DNA from 3 places in the Mesorhizobium sp. ISC25 genome. Region 2 is predicted to be linked to each of the others. Evidence: riboswitches for the same ligand, from Rfam matches in the RefSeq annotation. Region 2 holds a riboswitch; each other region holds the start of a gene.
The links. A riboswitch is a leader RNA that binds a small molecule or an ion and turns the genes downstream of it on or off. The one in region 2 is predicted to bind thiamine pyrophosphate.
Positions count from the first base shown of each region.

Region 1: another riboswitch for thiamine pyrophosphate. It lies ahead of thiC (phosphomethylpyrimidine synthase ThiC); the one in region 2 lies ahead of thiB (thiamine ABC transporter substrate binding subunit).
Region 3: another riboswitch for thiamine pyrophosphate. It lies ahead of thiC (phosphomethylpyrimidine synthase ThiC); the one in region 2 lies ahead of thiB (thiamine ABC transporter substrate binding subunit).

Region 1 covers NZ_CP135441.1:2,807,209-2,813,972, forward strand. Annotated here, with positions in the region: gene panC (pantoate--beta-alanine ligase) at 1-412, opposite strand, end outside; gene panB (3-methyl-2-oxobutanoate hydroxymethyltransferase) at 409-1,248, opposite strand; gene RQ479_RS14070 (Fic family protein) at 1,622-3,166, shown strand; TPP riboswitch at 3,347-3,463, shown strand; partial or broken gene thiC (phosphomethylpyrimidine synthase ThiC) at 3,566-5,400, shown strand; gene thiO (glycine oxidase ThiO) at 5,397-6,398, shown strand; gene thiS (sulfur carrier protein ThiS) at 6,367-6,564, shown strand; gene RQ479_RS14090 (thiazole synthase) at 6,566-6,764, shown strand, end outside.
Region 2 covers NZ_CP135441.1:5,305,671-5,312,434, forward strand. Annotated here, with positions in the region: gene RQ479_RS25990 (ABC-F family ATP-binding cassette domain-containing protein) at 1-1,619, opposite strand, end outside; gene RQ479_RS25995 (thiamine diphosphokinase) at 1,621-2,265, opposite strand; TPP riboswitch at 2,393-2,507, shown strand; gene thiB (thiamine ABC transporter substrate binding subunit) at 2,551-3,564, shown strand; gene thiP (thiamine/thiamine pyrophosphate ABC transporter permease) at 3,813-5,429, shown strand; gene thiQ (thiamine ABC transporter ATP-binding protein) at 5,426-6,217, shown strand; gene RQ479_RS26015 (M48 family metalloprotease) at 6,472-6,764, shown strand, end outside.
Region 3 covers NZ_CP135441.1:4,880,691-4,887,454, forward strand. Annotated here, with positions in the region: gene thiC (phosphomethylpyrimidine synthase ThiC) at 1-1,546, opposite strand, end outside; TPP riboswitch at 1,650-1,766, opposite strand; gene RQ479_RS24035 (hypothetical protein) at 2,084-2,347, opposite strand; gene RQ479_RS24040 (metallophosphoesterase) at 2,854-4,191, shown strand; gene RQ479_RS24045 (hypothetical protein) at 4,194-6,260, shown strand; gene RQ479_RS24050 (hypothetical protein) at 6,257-6,764, shown strand, end outside.

The sequences.
Region 1 (6,764 bases), 2.5 Mb from region 2:
AGAGCTTGGCAACGACGGTCGCCACCCCATCGAAATGGCCAGGCCGGAACGCACCGCACAGGCCTTCGCTGACGCCGGACACGGACACGGTCGTGGTGAAGCCGTCAGGATACATCTCAGTCGCGTTCGGAACATAGAGCAGGTGTGCGCCCAACGGAGTGAGTTTTGCAGCGTCTTCGTTTTCGGTGCGGGGATAGGCGGCAAGATCCGCGGCATTGTTGAACTGCTTGGGATTGACGAACAGCGTCACGATCACACGATCGGCCTTTTGAAGCGCACAACGCACGAGACTCAAATGCCCTTCATGCAAGGCTCCCATAGTGGGCACCACGGCGATACTGGCACCAGAACGGCGCCATCCCGCCACAACGGCACGAAGTTCGACAATGGTGCGGACAATCGGCACGCTCATGGGACATCTTCTCCGGCCTTCGGCGCATCGGCGAAGAGATGTTCGGCGGCTGGAAAGCGCCCTTCCCGCACATCAGCCGCGTAGGCCGCAATGGCAGCTTCGGCCGCTGAGCCCAGTTCAGCATAGCGCTTGACGAATTTCGGCCGAAAACCGGTGAACATGCCCAAGATGTCGTCGATCACAAGAATCTGCCCATCGCAGGCGTCCGAGGCACCGATGCCGATCGTGGGAATTGTGGCTCTCTCGGTTATTCTCCGTGCGAGCGGCTCCGTGACCTTTTCCAGCACTATGCTGAACGCGCCGGCCTCGGCAACAGCAATGGCGTCGCGAAAAATCCTGTCGCCATCTCCGCCCCTGCCCTGGACTTTATAGCCCCCGAACACATTGACCGATTGCGGCGTCAGCCCGACGTGGGCCATGATGGGAATCCCGCGAGCAGTGAGAAAGCGGATCGTCTCAACCACGCTCTCGCCGCCCTCCAGCTTGACGGCGGCGCATCCGGTTTCCGCCATGAGCCGCGCGCCGTTGCGAAAGGCCTGTTCGGGGCCTTCTTCATAGGAGCCGAACGGCATGTCAACGACCATCAACGCGCGCTCAAGACCGCGTCGCACGGCCTTGCCATGCATGATCATCATGTCGAGTGTGACGCCGAGGGTCGAGGGCAGACCGTGAAGCACCATGCCGACACTGTCGCCGACCAGCACGACGTCGCAATATTTGTCGACGAGCTGCGCAACGGGTGTGGTGTAGGCGGTCAAGCAGACGACCGGATCCTTGCCCTTGCTGGCCGCGATGTCCGGCGGCGTCAACGCCTTCGTTTCTACCGCCACACTCATCGGCACATTTCCCATGCGTCAGGTTTAAGCGGTCAACGGTTTTGCATAGTTTTGTGCAGGTGCGAAGGCCAAAATCAAACCGCATCGGAAAAGTTGGTGCGTTGCGAAGCGCTTCAAACCAAGGGCTGAAGGCCGCCATTTTCTGCTGCTTCGGCCGAGTTTCGCAGCACCCTTATTGTGATTGTTTTGAGCAATCAGCGTGGTGGCGGTCTCAGGGGTGTGCTTCGGCCGAGCCACGCAGGCGCATCAACGCCGCATTTAGAATCGGTTTTCGGAAAATTCGTCTTGCAGCATCAATTTTCATGAAATAGGATCGTTTTTCATTAGTGTTTGGCTGAGTTGCACTAAAATACGAAGAAAGGATCCGCTTTTCATGTCTGTGGCGCAACAGCACCAATTTTCAGGTCCTGTTATCGTTTTTCAGGAAATCCGCCTTCCGGAGATGGTGACCCCGGCCGGATACAGCGCGCTGATCGGAGCCTACGAGCTCGCCGTGCCCTTGCCCCGGACGCTGTCGGCCACTGGCGAGCATCATCGCATTACGGACCGGGATGGTTGGCGGATCATGACGCCCCGCCATGCCCCACATCCAACACTCGAAGGCCACCTGACCTTCGCGCTCAAGTACGAGGGGCTCGACCTTGCCGTCCTCAAGCGGCTCTTCCAGGTGACCGGTCCCGCGCCGATCGAGGCGCTCGTCCGTGAAAGCCCCACAGGCAGTTATGCCCGCCGCATCTGGTTTCTATATGAATGGCTGACGGGCACGCGTCTCGATCTGCCGGACGCGGAGGCCGGACGATACGTTCCGGTTGTCGATCCCGAGCTGCAGTGGCCCGGATCCGAGAAGACCGCTTCGCGCTACCGCCTAAGGGACAATCTCCCCGGCACGCCTGAGTTCTGCCCGCTGGTGTTCCGAACCAAGACTCTCGAAAAATTCATCGGCCTTGAACTACCGCGGCGCGCGGAGGCAATCATAGCGAACGTGCCGCGCGACCTTCTTGCTCGGACCGCCGCCTTTCTTTTGCTCAAAGACTCGCGATCAAGCTATGCGATCGAGGGCGAGCGCCCGCCGCAAGATCGCATCCAGCGCTGGGGCCGCGCCATCGGCGAAGCCGGCCGCTGGCCGGTCGATCGCGATGAGCTGCTGCGTCTGCAAAGAATTGTATTTGGCGACGCCCGTTTCGTAAGACTTGGCTTCCGAAAAGAAGGAGGCTTTGTCGGTGAGCATGACCGAGACAACGGCACGCCCCTGCCCGATCACATCAGCGCTCGGCCCGAGGACCTGCCGCGGCTAATCGATGGAATGGCGGCCTTCGATCAGGGCCCCGCGAAAAACCTTGATGCAGTCATAGCCGCCGCAATCCTCGCCTTCGGCTTTGTCTACATCCACCCGTTCGAGGACGGAAACGGCCGCATTCACCGCTACCTGATCCACCACGTCCTTGCCATGCGCGGCTTCAATCCGCCGGGAGTGGTCTTTCCCGTCTCGGCCGCGATCCTGGACCAAATCAACGAGTACAGGGGCGTGCTCGAGAGCTATTCGCAGCGCCTTCTGCCGTTGGTGGAATGGGAACCGACGCCGCAATTCAACGTCCGGGTGCTGAATGACACCGGTGATTTCTACCGGTTCTTCGATGCAACCCCGCACGCCGAATTTCTCTATGCCTGCGTTCGGCGGACGATCGAACGGGACCTTCCCGAGGAAACCGCATTTCTGCAGCGCTACGATCAATTCCGGCAGCAGGTGGACGCCTTTATCGACATGCCCGAGCGGCTGACCGATCTGCTCTTCCGTTTTCTTCACCAGAATGATGGACATCTGTCGAACCGCGCGCGCGAAAAGGAATTCGCCGCGCTGACCAGTGACGAGGCAGGAAGAATCGAGGCGATCTACGCGCAAACCTTTGGTGCCGATTGAAGGCGTGATCATCAGGACCGATTTTAGTCCAACGGTTTGCGATTCCCTTGTCCCTGCCTTCATCTCCGACGCTTGACTTGTCGCCGAGACATGCACGATTTTTCCGCACCGTCTGACCGGCCGCCGATCAGCCGCGGTCCGAACGCGCTTGACAAGATAGCGCAGGCCCGTTCAACCTAGGGCATTCACCAGGGGAGTCCCGGCAAGGGGCTGAGATACTGCTGGCTTTCGCGGCGCAGTGACCCGTTGAACCTGATCCAGTTCATACTGGCGTAGGGACGGTGCAAGCGCTTGCGGGAGTTTACGCCCGAGGTCCTGTTTCGGCAGGTCGAGCAAAGCGTCTTTTCATCCTTCCGGCACAGAACTGGGTCTCCAATGCATGAGCAAAGGAGCCTCAAGATGAATGCCCTCACCCCCGCCGTCTCGACGGGACCGCTGCCCGCCTCGCGGAAAATCCACAAACCCGGTTTCATCCACCCGCAGATCAGGGTGCCGATGCGCGAAATCTCTGTCCATCCGACGGCCGGCGAGCCGGCCGTCACCGTCTACGATCCGTCCGGCCCCTACACCGACCCGGCTGTCGAAACCAGCATCGAAAAGGGCCTTGCCCGGCTACGCCACGAATGGATTTCAGCGCGCGGCGATGTCGAGGCCTATGACGGCCGCCACGTCCAGCCGGAAGACAACGGATTTGTGACAGGCGAACGCCTGACGCCGGAATTTCCCATTCGCAATCGGCCGCTCAGGGCCAAGGCAGGCAAGGCGGTGACCCAGCTTGCCTATGCGCGCGCCAGCATTATCACGCCCGAAATGGAGTTCGTCGCCATCCGCGAGAATCTTGGTCGTGAGATGCTGCGCGGCAAGCTTGAGCGCGACGGCGAGGCATTTGGCGCCGCGCTCCCCGACTTCGTCACGCCGGAATTCGTCCGCGACGAGGTGGCGCGCGGACGGGCGATCATTCCCGCCAACATCAATCATCCCGAGAGCGAGCCGATGATCATCGGCCGCAATTTCCTGGTCAAGATCAACGCCAATATCGGCAACTCGGCGGTCACCTCCTCGATGGCCGAAGAGGTCGACAAAATGGTCTGGGCGATCCGCTGGGGCGCCGATACGGTGATGGATCTGTCGACCGGCCGCAACATCCACAACATCCGCGACTGGATCGTTCGCAATGCGCCGGTGCCGATCGGCACGGTGCCACTTTACCAGGCGCTGGAAAAGGTCGGCGGCATTGCCGAGGACCTGACGTGGGAGGTTTACCGCGACACGCTGATCGAACAGGCCGAACAGGGCGTCGACTATTTCACCATCCATGCCGGCGTGCGGCTGCACTACATCCCATTGACCGTCGACCGGGTCACGGGCATCGTCTCTCGCGGTGGATCGATCATGGCCAAATGGTGCCTGCATCATCACCGGGAGAGCTTTCTTTACGAGCATTTCGCCGATATCTGCGACATCTGCCGCGCCTATGATGTGTCCTTTTCGCTCGGCGACGGGCTTCGTCCGGGCTCCATCGCCGATGCCAACGACGCAGCGCAGTTCGCCGAACTGGAAACGCTTGGCGAGCTGACCAAGATCGCCTGGGCAAAGGATTGCCAAGTGATGATCGAGGGGCCCGGCCATGTGCCGATGCACAAGATCAAGCAGAACATGGACAAGCAGCTCGCCGTCTGCGCCGAGGCGCCGTTCTATACACTTGGGCCGCTGACCACCGACATCGCGCCGGGCTACGACCACATCACCTCAGGCATCGGGGCGGCGATGATCGGCTGGTTCGGCACCGCCATGCTCTGCTACGTCACGCCCAAGGAGCATCTCGGCCTTCCCGATCGCAACGACGTCAAGACCGGCGTAATCACCTACAAGATCGCCGCCCATGCCGCCGACCTGGCGAAGGGTCATCCGGCTGCAAAGGTCAGGGATGATGCCCTTTCCGGGCGCGTTTCGAGTTCCGCTGGGAGGACCAGTTCAACCTGTCGCTCGATCCTGGAACGGCGCGCTCCTTCCACGACCAGACATTGCCCAAGGAGGCGCACAAGGTGGCGCATTTCTGCTCGATGTGCGGCCCGAAATTCTGCTCCATGCGCATTTCCCACGACATTCGCGCCGAGGCACAGAAGGAAGGCATGGCGGCGATGGCGGCGAAATATCGCGAAGGCGGCGATCTCTATGTGCCGGCGGACGAGACCGGCGCACCGCTCATGCTTGAGGCGCATGAACCATCATGAGGGTGCTGGTCAAAGGGGCCGGCGTCGCCGGCCTCACCGCCGCCTTCGAGCTCGCCACACGCGGCGCGGCGGTGACCGTTGCCGAGACAAGACACAGCCTTGGCGGCAATGCGTCGTGGTTCGCCGGCGGCATGCTGGCGCCATGGTGCGAGCGTGAAAGCGCCGAGCAGCCCGTGCTGGATCTCGGATGCAACGCCGCGGACTGGTGGGAGGCGGCAACGCCCGGCCAGGCGACACGGGCGGGAACGCTGGTCGTGGCCGCGCCGCGCGATGCGGGCGAGCTCGACCGGTTTGCCAGCCGCACGTCGGGTCACCGGCACGTCGATGAAGATGAAATGTCGCAGTTGGAAGCTGACCTCGCCGGCCGCTTCCGCCGCGGACTGCTCTTCCCCGATGAGGCCCATCTCGATCCGCGCCAGGCGATGGCGGCACTTCATAATAGGCTGGCGGCGATGGGCGTCGAGTTCCACTTCGGCGCCGACGCTTCGGCTGTTTCCGGTTTCGATCGCCAGATCGAATGCACGGGAATGGCGGCGGGCGATGACCGACTGCGCGGTGTTCGCGGCGAGATGCTGATCCTGAATACGCCTGATGTCTCGCTGTCGCGCCCGGTCAGGCTCCTTCATCCGCGCTTTCCGCTTTATGCGGTGCCACGCACCGGCCACCGTTTCATGATCGGCGCGACGATGATTGAAAGCCAGTCCGTCGGACCGGTCACGGCGCGATCGATGATGGAGCTGCTGGGTGCCGCCTATGCCCTCCATCCGGCCTTTGGCGAGGCCGAGATCGTTGAAACCGGTATCGGCGTCCGTCCAGCCTTTCCCGACAACCTGCCGCGCGTAGAAACGAACGGCGAGATCATAGTGATCAACGGGCTCTATCGTCACGGCTTTCTCCTCGCCCCCGCCATGGCGCGCCAGGCTGCCGCCCTGGTTTTCAGTCAAGACAGAACCAAGGAGCTTGCCCATGAAACTAATGGTCAACGGCGAAGCGCATGAGGTTGCCGCCACCACGCTGGCGGAGCTGCTTGCCGCGCTCGACTATGAGGGCGATTGGCTGGCGACGGCCGTCAACAGCGACCTCGTGCACAAAGCCAACCGGGCGGAGTTCCAGTTGAGCGACGGCGACCGGATCGAAATCCTCTCGCCCATGCAGGGAGGCTAGCATGTTCGATCTTCTCGGGACGACGCTTCCCTCCCGCCTGCTTCTCGGCACGGCTCAGTATCCTTCGCCGGCCATCCTTGCCGATGCGGTCAAGGCGTCAGGCACGTCGGTGGTGACCGTCTCCTTGCGACGTGAGATGGCAGGCCGCAGGGGAGGCGAAAAATTCTGGTCGCTGATCCGCGCGCTCGGCACGAGAATCC
Region 2 (6,764 bases):
TCCAGCGCGAATTTCTGCTTGAACGACAGTTTCTTTGCCGGGCCCTTGGGAGCGGCCGCGTTGGTCCTGCTTGCAGCCATCGCCTCGCTGGTCTCTACCTTCGGCCGCGCCTTGCGGTCATCCAGCCTGGTGCCGCCGCGCTGCGCCAGCATGTCGGAATAGCCGCCGGCATATTCGATCCAGCGGCCGTCGCCATCCGGCGCGATGATGCTGGTCACGGTGCGGTCGAGGAAATCGCGATCGTGGCTGACCAGGATCACCGTGCCGGCAAAGCCGGCGACCAGTTCCTGCAGCAATTCCAGCGTCTCCATGTCGAGGTCGTTGGTCGGCTCGTCGAGCACAAGCAGGTTTGCCGGCCGCGCCAAGACGCGTGCGAGAATCAGCCGTGCCCGCTCGCCGCCCGAAAGCTCGCGCACCGGCGTCCGCGCCTGTTCCGGCTTGAACAGGAAGTCCTTCATGTAAGAGACGACGTGGCGCTGCTCGCCATTGATGACGAGGTTCTCGCCGCGACCGTCGGTAAGATACTGCGCCAATGTCTCCTGCGGGTCGACGGCTTCGCGCTTCTGGTCGAGCGTGGCGATCTCCAGATTGGTGCCGAGTCGCACCATGCCCGCGTCCGGCTTCAATTCGCCGGTCAGCATCTTCAACAGCGTCGTCTTGCCGGCGCCGTTTGGCCCGACCAGGCCGACGCGATCGCCGCGCTGGATGCGGGTCGAAAATCCCTTGACCACCGTCAGATCGCCAAAGCTCTTCTCAATGTTCTTGGCTTCGATCACCAGCTTGCCGGATTCGGCGGCGTCGCTGGCTGTCATTGTCGCCGCACCCTCGGCGCCGCGATGGCCGCGAAAGCGCTGTCGCATGGTCTGCAACTCACCGAGCCGGCGCATGTTGCGCTTGCGCCTTGCCGTCACGCCATAGCGCAGCCAGTGCTCCTCGCGCACGATCTGGCGGCCGAGCTTGTGCTGCTCGCGCTCTTCCTCCTCCAGCACCGTGTCGCGCCATTCCTCGAAATAAGCAAAGCCCTTGTCGAGGCGGCGGGTCTGGCCGCGGTCGAGCCAGATTGTGGCGCGCGACACGCGTTCGAGAAAACGGCGGTCATGCGAGATGACGACCAGCGCCGAGGAGGTGCGGGCAAGCTCCTCCTCCAGCCATTCGATGACCGAAAGGTCAAGATGATTGGTCGGCTCATCGAGGAGGAGAATGTCGGGCTCCGGCGCCATGACACGGGCGAGGGCCGCGCGCCGCGCCTCGCCGCCGGAGAGGTCGTTCGGCCGTTCCTCGCCGGACAGGCCGAGATGCTCCATCAGATAGGTGGCGCGGTAGGGATCGTCGGCGGGCCCGAGCCCTGCCTCGACATAGGTGCGGACGGTCGTAAAACCTTCCATGTCGGGAATTTGCGGCAAGTAGCGCACGGTCGCCGAAGGCTGGCGGAAGACTTCGCCGTCCTGCGGTTCGATCAGCCCGGCGGCAATCTTGAGGAGCGTCGACTTGCCCGAGCCGTTGCGGCCAACCAGGGCGATCTTGTCGCCAGCTGAGGCCGTCAGGGCGGCACCGTCGAGCAGCGGCGTGCCGCCGAAGGTCAGCTTTATCCCGTCGAGATTGAGAAGCGGCGGCGCCATGTCAGCTTTCAGGTAGGGGAAAAGGATGCGCGAGCAGCAGCGCCCGGCCGCTGGCCAGCGCGATTTCCAGCCGGCCCCTGACCTCGTTGGAAATGGTCAGCGACGAGCCGAACGCAACCTCGACATGGTCGAGCGGCCATTTGGCACCGGCGACGCTCAGGCCGGCGAGATCGGAGAAGCCGAGCACCGAAAACAGTGTGCCGTCGGCATAGTCGAAGCCAACCTTTCCGGGCAGCAAGGGAATGCCTTCCTGTGCGCCGCTGGTCAAAAGCACTTCCGTTCCGCCTTCCGCCAGCCGGACGCTCAGCGCCAGATGCAGGAAGATGTGGTCGGTGCGTTTGCCGCCGAAGGCGCCTGCGAGCACAAGGCTGGTAGCACCGCGTTCGAGCGCGGCGGCGATAGCGAGTTCACCGTCGGTCTTGTCCTTTTCGGCGGGAAACACCTGCCGTGGCACGGCGGCCAGATCCTCCGGCAAATCGGCAGGCACCGAATCGAAATCGCCGACCCAGAGTTCCGGCCTCAGGCCCAGCATGCGGGCATGGCCGATGCCGGCATCGGCGGCGATAACGCGGGAGCCTTCGACCTGGCGGTCGAGCAGCGGCGTGCGGATGAGATCGCCGCCAAGCAGGATGGTGAATGTGCTCATATCTCGTGGCCCTTACCAGCCCTGCCCCGGAAACGGAAGATGAAACGGCAGACGAAACGGAAGGCTGGGCTTTGGATGCTCGGCAAACTTCCGCTTGCGCAGCACTTCGGCCGGGCCTATGTGTCGCAACGCTCTAACGGGGTGCCGGACGCGATCTTCGCGGACCGGCTGAGAGGCAAGACTGCCAACCCGCTGAACCTGATCCGGTTTGTACCGGCGGAGGGATTAGACGTTTCGGACAGCCCGACGCCTCAATTCCTTTCAACGCGAACGAAGGAGGCGCCGATGCGCAGTTTTTTCCACTCTCTTGTCTCGATTATCCTGCTTGCAGCATCCGCGCTGGCCCTGCCAGGGCAGGCATCGGCACAGGATAAGCTGACCGTCTATACCTATGAAAGCTTTACCGCCGAGTGGGGTCCGGGACCGGCGGTGAAGAAGGCCTTCGAGGCCGAATGCAACTGCGTCGTCGAATTCGTCTCGGCCGCCGACGGCGTCGCGCTGCTCAACCGTGTGAAGCTGGAAGGCGCCGCGACCAAGGCCGATATCGTGCTTGGCCTCGATACCAATTTGACTGCGGACGCCAAGGCAACCGGCCTGTTTTCGCCGCACGGCGCTGTGTCGGGCGTCAGCGTGCCGGGCGGCTGGAGCGACGATATCTTCGTGCCGTTCGACTATGGCTATTTTGCCGTCGTCTACGATACCGAAAAACTGAAGAGCCCGCCGAAGAGCCTCAGGGAATTGGTCGAGGGCGATGCCGGCGACAAGATCGTCATCCAGGATCCGCGCACCTCGACGCCGGGCCTTGGCCTGCTGTTGTGGGTCAAGTCGGTCTATGGCGACAAGGCGCCGGAAGCCTGGGCCAAACTCAAGGCAAAGGTGCTGACGGTGACGCCGGGCTGGAGCGAGGCCTACGGCCTGTTCACCAAGGGCGAGGCGCCGATGGTGCTGTCCTACACCACCTCGCCGGCCTACCACATGGTTGCCGAAAACACCGAGCGCTACCAGGCGGCGTCCTTCGAGGAGGGCGAATATCTGCAGATCGAGGTTGCGGGGATCACCACCAAGGGTGCGAAGAACCCGCTGGCGGAAAAGTTCATTGCCTTCATGACCGGACCGAAATTCCAGGACGTCATTCCCGAAACCAACTGGATGTTCCCGGCCGGCAAAACCGACAAGCCGCTCAACCCGGCGTTCGACAAGCTTGTCAAACCGACCAAGACCTTGCTGTTCAGCCCGGAGGAAGTCGCGGCCAACCGCAAGGCCTGGGTCGATGAGTGGCTTGCGGCGATGAGCAAGTAGGATTCCATATGGTGTTCGTTCCCGCCCACCCCCCTCTGGCCTGCCGGCCATCTCCCCCGCAAGGGGGGAGATTGAGCTCTCAGCCGCTTTCGCCAATCTCCACTGCGGCAGGAATGAGCGGGGCAACGAAGCTGCCGATCTCCCCCCTTGCGGGGGAGATGGCCGGCAGGCCAGAGGGGGGTGGGCGGGAACACGACCTCAGCCAAGTTCCTCCTCTCAGCACCCATCGTTAAGCTGGGTAGCGCGAAATGCAGGCTCGCCGTCCTGACTCCCGCGTCACTGCCGGCATCGTCGCGCTCGCCGCCATCGCGCTGCTGATCGGCGGGGCATTCGCCGGGCTCGTCGTCGAAGCCACACGCGACCTGTCCGGCGCCGCCTCCGCTTTCGATTCCTATCTCTTGCGCGTCGCCCGTTTCACGCTCTGGCAGGCGGTCCTTTCGACGCTGCTCTCTGTCGCGCCGGCGCTGTTCGTCGCGCGTGCCCTGTCGAGGCACCCACAGTTTTTCGGGCGAGGCTTCATCCTGCAGCTTTTCGCCGTGCCGCTGGCGCTGCCGGCCATTGTTGCCGCACTCGGTGTCCTGGCGCTCTATGGCCGCGCCGGCTATTTTGCCGGCACGCTCAGCGCGATTGGCGGGCAGAGCTGGCCCGGCATCTACGGCCTGTCGGGCATTCTCGTCGCCCACGTCTTTTTCAACCTGCCGCTGGCAACGCGGCTGTTCCTGGAAGCGTTGCAGACCGTGCCGGGCGACCAATGGCGGCTGGCGAGCCAGCTCGGCATAGGCGCCAGACCCGCCTTCCGGCTGATCGAATGGCCGACGCTGCGCGTGGCACTGCCGGGGGTCGCCGGGCTTGTCTTCATGCTGTGCATCACATCCTTCACCATCGTGCTCACGCTGGGCGGCGGGCCGCGGGCGACGACGCTGGAGGTCGCCATCTACCAGGCGCTGCGTTTCGACTTCGACCCGGCGCGGGCGGTGACGCTCACCCTGCTGCAAATTGCCCTGACCTTCGTCGTCGTGCTGGCATTGACGCGGCTTGGCGCCAATATGGTCGGCGACGCCAATCTATCGGTGGCGCCGCGCCGGTATTTTTCAGCCGGTGCGGGCGAGACCGGGCTGAACGCACTGGTGATCGGGCTGGCACTGCTGTTTGTCGCCGGGCCGATGGCGGCCACGCTGGCGGCCGGGCTTGGCGCCGATCTCGGCCGCCTGGCCGGCGAGAGCGCGGTGCGGCAAGCGACGGCGACCAGTGCCGTGCTCTCGCTCCTGTCGGCGCTGCTCTCTGTGGCGTTGTCGCTGTCGCTGGTCCTGGCGCGCCGGGCGCTGGCGCTCACCCGGCGGACCGGCCGGCGGACACCGCTCGAACATCTGGCCGACACCGGTGCGGGGTTCGTCCTGGTGGTGCCGCCCATCGTCATCGGCGCCGGCTGGTTCCTGCTCTTGCGCACCGTCAGCGATGTCTTTGCGATCGCCCCCGTCATGGTCGTTGCGGTCAATGCGGTGATGGCGATGCCCTTCGCCATCCGCGTCATCCGCCCTGCCTATGACGCGGCGAGCGAACGCCACGAACGGCTCTGCGCACAGCTTGGCATCTCGGGCTGGAACCGGTTGCGGCTGGTCGACTGGCCGTCGCTGCGGCGGCCGCTCGCCACCGGCTTCGCTTTCGCAATGGCGCTGTCGCTCGGCGATCTCGGCGTCATTGCGCTGTTCGGCAGCGATTCCGTGCAGACCTTGCCCTACCTGCTGCTGGCGCGCATGGGCAGTTACCGCACCGAGGATGCGGCCGGGCTGGCGCTGCTGCTCGGCCTTGTCTGCCTGGCGCTGGTGCTGACCGCGGACTTGCTGGGAAGGAGGGAGAAATCATGATGCCGATCAGCCCGGAACGGTCCATTTCGGTGGAAAAAGGCGCGGCGGTGCGGCTCGACAATGTCTCGTTCAGCTATGGTGAAACGCCGCTTACATTCGATGTCGATTTCCCGGCGGCGGAGATCACCGCCATCATGGGGCCGAGCGGTTCGGGAAAGTCGACGCTGCTCAATCTGGTGGCCGGTTTCGAGGCGCCGCGGTCGGGCCGGGTGCTGATCGGTGGCGCCGATGTCAGCACTGCGCCGCCTTCAGCGCGGCCGGTATCGATGGTGTTCCAGGAAAACAACCTGTTTGCCCATCTTTCCGTCGACCAGAATGTCGGGCTCGGCCGCTCGCCTTCGCTCAGGCTGAGCGAGGCCGATCGCGCCGCAATCGCCGCAGCGCTGAAGCGCGTCGGCCTTGCCGGCAAGGAAAGCCGGCTGCCGCGCGAACTCTCCGGCGGCGAGCGGCAGCGCGTCGCGCTCGCCCGGGTCCTGGTGCGCGACCGACCGGTGCTGTTGCTCGACGAGCCGTTCGCTTCGCTCGGACCGGCACTGCGCGACGACATGCTCGACCTGGTGACCGACGTCCATTCGGAGCAGCGCATGACGGTGCTATTCGTCACGCACCAGCCGGACGATGCGCGCCGTATCGGCCAAAACATGGTTTTCCTGGATGGTGGCACAGTTGCCGCGACGGGCACCGCCGCTGATTTTTTCGTCGGGGCTGGACCGGAGGCATTCCGACGCTATATCGGCTCGGGTCCGTTTGCGGCCGGATCACGAGATGTTGCCCGGAAGCGGACATAATTTATGGTCAAACCGGCGGAAGGCGAAGCGGCGCTTGCTTGCCATGGTCGAGGTAGTGTGGCTAGGTCCGCCAGGAGCTGGTCCGGCCTAGACCGTGATTTGCCCTTGCTGCCTCGTATCTGTCGGACGCACGAAGGACGCCGTAGCACTTGATTTTGCGCGTGATGCTTTCCGGAAATCGCGCCCGATTTTCGTGGTCACGTCCCAGGACTTGAAAGGAAGCCGATCTGCCGACCGGCATCGACAATCGGAGGGTGAAACCGCTGGCGCGCTTTCTGGCGCTGGCCGGTCTTGCCGTGGCGCTGGCAAGCTGCCAGATGTTCACGCCTCCCGACGTGCAGGAATCGGGCTTCCAGCCCTCAGACAAGCCGATCACGGTCGACAATGTCGCCGCCAACAGCAAGCTCGCCCAACTGGCGAAGGCGCAGCACCCGCGCATCCTTGCCACCTATGGCGGTGAGTATTCCGACCCCAAGCTCGAGCGCATGGTGGCCAAGGTCGTCGGCAGACTGACCGTGGTGTCGGCCAACCCGACCCAGACTTACCG
Region 3 (6,764 bases), 420 kb from region 2:
CGCGCGAAAGGGCATCATCCCTGGTTTTCGCTGCCGGATGGCCCTTCGCCAGATCGGCTGCATGGGCGGCTATCTTGTAGGTGATCACGCCAATCTTGACGTCGTTGCGGTCGGGAAGGCCGAGATGCTCTTTCGGCGTGACGTAGCAAAGCATTGCGGTCCCGAACCAGCCTATCATGGCGGCACCTATCCCTGAGGTGATGTGGTCATAGCCCGGCGCGATGTCGGTCGTCAGCGGCCCCAACGTGTAGAACGGCGCCTCACCGCACACTGCGAGCTGCTTGTCCATGTTCTGCTTGATCTTGTGCATGGGGACATGGCCCGGGCCTTCGATCATCACCTGGCAGTCCTTTGCCCAGGCAATCTTGGTGAGTTCTCCAAGTGTTTCCAGTTCGGCGAATTGCGCCGCGTCGTTCGCATCGGCGATTGAACCGGGACGAAGGCCGTCGCCGAGCGAGAAGGAGACGTCATAGGCTCTGGCGATGTCGCAGATCTCCTCGAAATGCTCGTAGAGGAAGCTCTCCCGGTGATGGTGCAGGCACCATTTGGCCATGATCGAGCCGCCGCGCGAGACGATGCCCGTGACCCGGTCGACGGTCAGCGGGATGTAGTGCAGCCGCACGCCGGCGTGGATGGTGAAATAGTCGACGCCTTGCTCGGCCTGCTCGATCAGCGTGTCGCGGTAGACCTCCCAGTTCAGATCCTCGGCGATGCCGTTGACCTTTTCCAGCGCCTGATAGAGCGGCACCGTACCGATCGGCACCGGCGCATTGCGCACGATCCAGTCGCGGATGTTGTGGATGTTGCGGCCGGTCGACAGGTCCATCACCGTGTCCGCGCCCCAGCGGATCGCCCAGACCATTTTTTCGACCTCTTCGGCCATCGACGATGTGACAGCCGAGTTACCGATGTTGGCGTTGATCTTGACCAGAAAATTGCGACCGATGATCATCGGCTCGCTCTCGGGATGATTGATGTTGGCGGGAATGATTGCGCGTCCGCGCGCCACCTCGTCGCGCACGAATTCGGGTGTGACGAAATCTGGGATCGCCGCGCCGAAGGCTTCGCCGTCGCGTTGCAGCTTGCCGCGCATCACCTCGCGGCCGAGATTCTCGCGGATGGCTACGAACTCCATTTCTGGCGTGATGATGCCGGCGCGCGCATAGGCAAGTTGGGTCACCGCCTTGCCCTGCTTGGCCTTGAGCGGCCGATTGCGTATCGGAAATTCCGGTGTCAGGCGCTCGCCGGTGGCGAATCCATTGTCTTCCGGCCGGACGTGGCGGCCGTCATAGGCTTCGACATCGCCACGCGCCGTGACCCATTCGTGGCGAAGCCGGGCAAGGCCTTTTTCGATGCTGGTTTCGACTGATGGATCGGTGTAGGGGCCGGACGGATCGTAGACGGTGACGGGCGGTTCGCCGGCCGTCGGATGGACGGAAATCTCGCGCATCGGCACCCTGATCTGTGGGTAGAGGACGCCGGGCTTGTGGATTTTCCGCGAGGCGGGCAGTGGTCCCGTCGATACGGCGGGGGTGAGGGCATTCATCGTGAGGCTCCTTTGCTCATGCATTGGAGACCCAGTTCTGTGCCGGAAGGATGAAAAGACGCTTCTGTAGACCTGCTGCAGCAGGACCTCGGGCGTAAACTCCCGCAAAGCGCTTGCACCGTCCCTACGCCAGTATGAACTGGATCAGGTTCAACGGGTCACTGCGCCGCGAAAGCCAGCAGTATCTCAGCCCCTTGCCGGGACTCCCCTGGTGAATGCCTTAGGTTGAACGGGCTGACGCTATCTTGTCAAGCGCATTCGGGCGCCTTCGGCCGGTGGCGACGACCGGCGGCCAGCCGGGCGGAGAGCTCGCGCATGCATCGGGGACAAGTCACGCCCCGTAGACCGGGGCTGAATGGCCAAAGCCTCATTCGCTTCGTGAAGGATGGAGAAACTGTATTGGCCATGTGCGCGTATCGACCAAGTAGCTCAGGCGGTCACGGATGTGGTTATTCTGGTCGAAGGTGACGAACGGCCTTGGGGGTCACCTCCTTTAGGATTCAGAGGTTGGAAGACGGCTTCTCGCGATCACGGCCATCAGGAAATACCTGTCTTCGGCTCAACCTCGACATGGCGTCCGATCGACCGCAGATATACAGCTATCTCGTTCATGAGATGATCGCGTTCGCCGTAGATTTCAGCAATCCTACGCAGCTGTGGCTCGACGGCCCTCCGTTGCGCTGGCGTGAAATCAGCATCGCCAAAGACGTATCCCAAGTTGCCAATCGCGCAAATTTTGCAGCCGGCGTCCACAACTGCTTGTACGAATGCCGGAATGTCTTTTTCTTGCATGGTCTTCATGTCGAACCTCTCGTGAATGGCGTGCTTGCGCCCCAATCTGCCTTTTCAGCGTGTCCTCTGGGCGGCGCAAGCCCTGAGCGTGACTGTGCACGGGCAACCTCGACTATCCCATCTGCCACGCTCTTTAGAATCGGTGGGGTCTGGTGATCGCAGGCTGGGCCACTCAAAAGCCTGCAAGAAGAAAGTCATGGCGACCATTGCTCAAGATCGCAAGGGTGCGTGCAAGACCTTCCGTTGGCAGTCATGCACGCTCGCTCAGAGATAGTCCGGCCGCGGAAATTCTCCCTTATTCGTAAGAAAGCTCATTGAGCAACTGGGCATTGAGCAACTGGGCATTGAGCAACTGGGTCTCACGTCACGGGTCTCGTGTGCTTCACAGCCGAAAAATAGCCGCCGTGGCAATTCTCGAAAAGTGCAGGCTACCTCGTTAAGGACACTGCGGATGATCGTTCGCGCTTGGCAAAAGCGAACGGATTAGTCTATGGCTCTCGGCAGGGGGGCGAGTTATGCGGCGGGTGCGAATCCTTCAAGTAGGCGATATTCACTATCCGGACTGGCATCCTTCCTCTAGCAACATCGATGCCAAGGATAGCAAGTTCGCTCCGAAAATAACGCAGAAGCTACGCGCGTCTTCGCTGCGTGCCGTCTTGACGAAACTTCGGCGGCTGACGACTTCGAAGCCCTTGGATTCGATCGCCTTCATGGGGGATTTCACGAGCCGTGGCGACAAGACCTTCATTGCTTCGGCATTCCAGCATTTCACGTTGCTCTGCCGCGCACAGGGACGCAGTTCAAAGGCGCTTCCGTTGATATTCGTACCGGGAAATCACGATGTGAACCGTGATGACGCGCGCGAACTTGGACCGACTGAGAAATTCAGCGAAATGGCGAGTTTAGCCGCCCGCTTGGGTTGGCAGACCGTTCCCGTGGACCAACCCGTGCACTTCAGACTTCCGACAGGATCCGCAGGCGCAAACTTCATCCTCGTCAACACAGCGATAGGCAGTTGGGAGCTTCAAAACCTTCCCGCGTTCCTTCGTGATCGTCTCGAGGCACTCAGTCCTTCTACAGAGCCTGTAGATCTCGGCTCGCCGGACATCTCGGGACATTCGCCCGCGACACCTCCCAGCGATCCAGACAAGGAGGCGTCCGACGACGAGTATTACGGTCAGATGGACACGCCATACATCTCGCGTGAGATGCTTGCAGGCCTACAGGAATTGCTCCAGCAGCCCGACATGCGTTACGGCATCATGATCGGCCATCACAATCTGCTGCCACAAAAGACTCCGCGCATTACGCCATACGCGGAGATGCTCAACAGCGGATTTGTCAGAACTCAGCTGCTGCAGGGCAACAAGCCTATCGTCTACCTGCATGGACACATACATGCTGATCCGGTCGAGATCGTCAACGATCCAAGGTTTCCGGACGGCAAATTGATCTGCATCTCAGCACCAGAGATACAGTCAGGTTTCAATGAGCTCGTCTTCTTCACGACCGATCAGGGAGAGCTCGTCGGCATCCGACTTATACCCTACCGCACCAATGTCGCCGACGGGACGGTCATGGAAGGCGAACATTGCTTTATTTCCACCATGTCCAACGGCAAGGCCTTTCTGAACAACGACACGTTTGACCTGCTGCGCCGACTGCGCGACCATGCCACCAGGCGCGGGAATGGGTTACTCTTCTGGGACGAGATCACTGAGATTGCTGCCTCCGCCGAGCTCGGGCTAGATCTGGAAGACTCTCTTCTGATGCTCCAAGCGGCGCGCTTCATCGAGATAGACGGCCTCACCAAGGCAAACTCGGCTTGGCGCATTAAGGTAAGGGACGAATAGCGATGGAGAATCCGTTCGGCCCCAACAGGATCGAGTACGAAAGCCGCCCGATACTGTGGTTCAGTCAGAAGTCGGCGTTGATTTCTGCCGCCGCCAAGCCGGTCTTCGTCGCAGGGACGAGAGGCAGCGGCAAGACCAGCATTCTTCGCTCGCTTTCCACAGTCCATATTCTTGAAGACAAAAGTCTCGCGGACCAAGTCGGCAAGCTCGCCTGGTATGGCGTCTTCTTCCAGCTCAATGAGACATTCTCGCCCCTAATCGACAACGCCGTTCTGAACCTCATTCCGGAGCGGATACGCTTCGACACGGCCGCCGTGATCCCGCGGCAATTCGTAATCTTCTCTCACTATCTGGAGCTGAAGATAGTCGAACGCCTGCTCGAGAGCATCGGCCAGCTCAGACGCGACGGCCACTTGAAATACCGGGCCTCCGAAGATAGGGACGTCGCCCTGGCACTGCATCGCGAAGTGCTGCACTTCATACCCCAACCTGCCCGTCTCGACTTCTTCAGCATCGATGAGCTGCGGGGTGGGATAACCCGGTACGTCGACGAATGCTTCAACGCGTTCTTCTTTGCCGCCGATGCCGGAGCGACCGGCTTCAGAGCAACAGACCCTGGCGCGATCATTAACAAGGTCGCGACCGCGATCACTCCACTTTTAAATGGCCCATCTTTCGCCGGTGACAGGGCGCCCTTCTTCAAGATACTGATTGACGACTGTGAAGCACTGACACCGCTCCAACAGCAGTTCCTGAACACCTTGGTGAGAAAGACGCGCGGCAACGTGAAATGGGTCCTCGCCTACATCGGCGGCCTCTACGACACGATCCGGACGATCATACCCGGCCAGTCGCTCTCGAATGCTGACCGGGACGTCGAGAATCTTGATTCAGTCGATCCGAGGGAGTTCGCCACGCTGTGCGAGAACGTGTCGTCGCTTCGGCTGTACTATGCGCTTCCTGACCATCTGCGGAGTGATCTCGAGCGCAACGATGCGCTCAGCGCGTTTTCGCTCAAAAACCGGCTGGGGCGGCTTTCCGTCAATGACATCATCGAGCGGGTTATCATATCGGGTCATTCCGAGGGCAGAGAAGAGCTTGTGGCACTTGCTGATGCAGCACGTGAATTCCTCTCCGTGAATTTGAGGACGGCGGATCAGCAGCAATTCCTTCTTGATCGAAAAGCGCGCCCTTATGCCGAAGGGCTGGCGCTCGCGCTCATGAACCCGGAAATTAAGCGCCGGCCCATGAGCAAGGCGGATGCTTCAAATCTGAAGAGGTCGATCGCCCGGAAACAGGGATGGGCTTTTCTGAAAGCGTGCCAGATGCTGCGTCTGCATGACTACCCGTACGTAGGGCACCAGATCATCACATCATTGAGCGACGTCTGTATACGCGATTTCCTTGATATAATGGGAGAGATCTTCCGCCGCAGTGTTCCGAGTTCCAGTGATCCACGAAAACTGGTGGAATTCATCAACTCGGATTTACAGATTCATCTCGAACAGCAGAGACAGGCTGTGAACGCCGCCTCTCAACGGAAGCTTGATGGACTTCAGGCGCTTTCACATCCGTACGAAGAAGAGAGCGTGCGCATGGTGCGGGCGTTGGGTTACCTGACCGCTCGCCTCCAGACAGAGTTTGCCGAAGAAAATGCTCTAGGAACGACAGAGAGAGGCATTTTCAGGGTCGATCTAAAGGAAATGCGCTCGCTGGTGAACCGACTGGAGCAACCCAGCGGAAAACTGGACGAGGTCCTGCGTCGGGCGGAAAGGGATGGGTTTATCCGGGAGGTCTCCGCCGCCGGCAACTTTGAGGTGGACCGCGCCGACCCCGCATCGAAGGAGATGATGATCAGATTGCATCGGCGATTTGCACCTTACTTCGGGTTCTCCTATCGCGGCCCGTACGAAATCAACACAATCCCTGCGGCGCGGATGGTCGACCTGCTTTTTACCAGGCATCGGCTCCCAGAAGACTGGGCCGACTCGGTGTTTAAGGAGCTCGTCGCGCGGCCCGCACTCAAGACCGAATTCCAGCACTCGCTTTTCGAGAGCGATCTCGAATGACCGCTTCAACTGTCGAGTATCGAGTCTTCGGCCATCTGGCCGTCACCGAGAAGGCGAGAGATGCAGGTACCTGCGAAACGATGAAGGCAGATATCGCGATCGTCGCGCTTGGATGGGAAACGCGTTTCGCCGCGTTCGAAAACCATCTTGACCTGAAGGTCGGCAAGATCGTGGTTCTGGACTTTGCTCTGAAGGAAGCGAACGTCCCAGCCGTCGAAGAAAACCGGCGAAAGCTCATCGCTATGGGTACCCGATGGGGCGTCGAAGTGACTGTGATCACCCTCGAGCCTTCCATCGAGTATCAGAAGAACATCAATCTCCTCGATCACCTGCTCACTCAGATGGCCGCTTCATGTGGCTCATACGAAGGAAGCCTGCGGAAGGTTTTCGTCGAGTGCTCGACGATGCCGCGAATCTACATCCAATGGCTGATTGCGGTGGCATTCAAGAAAATGTCGATTCAGTCTCTCGAATTCGGGTACGCCGAAGGTATCTACGGGAACG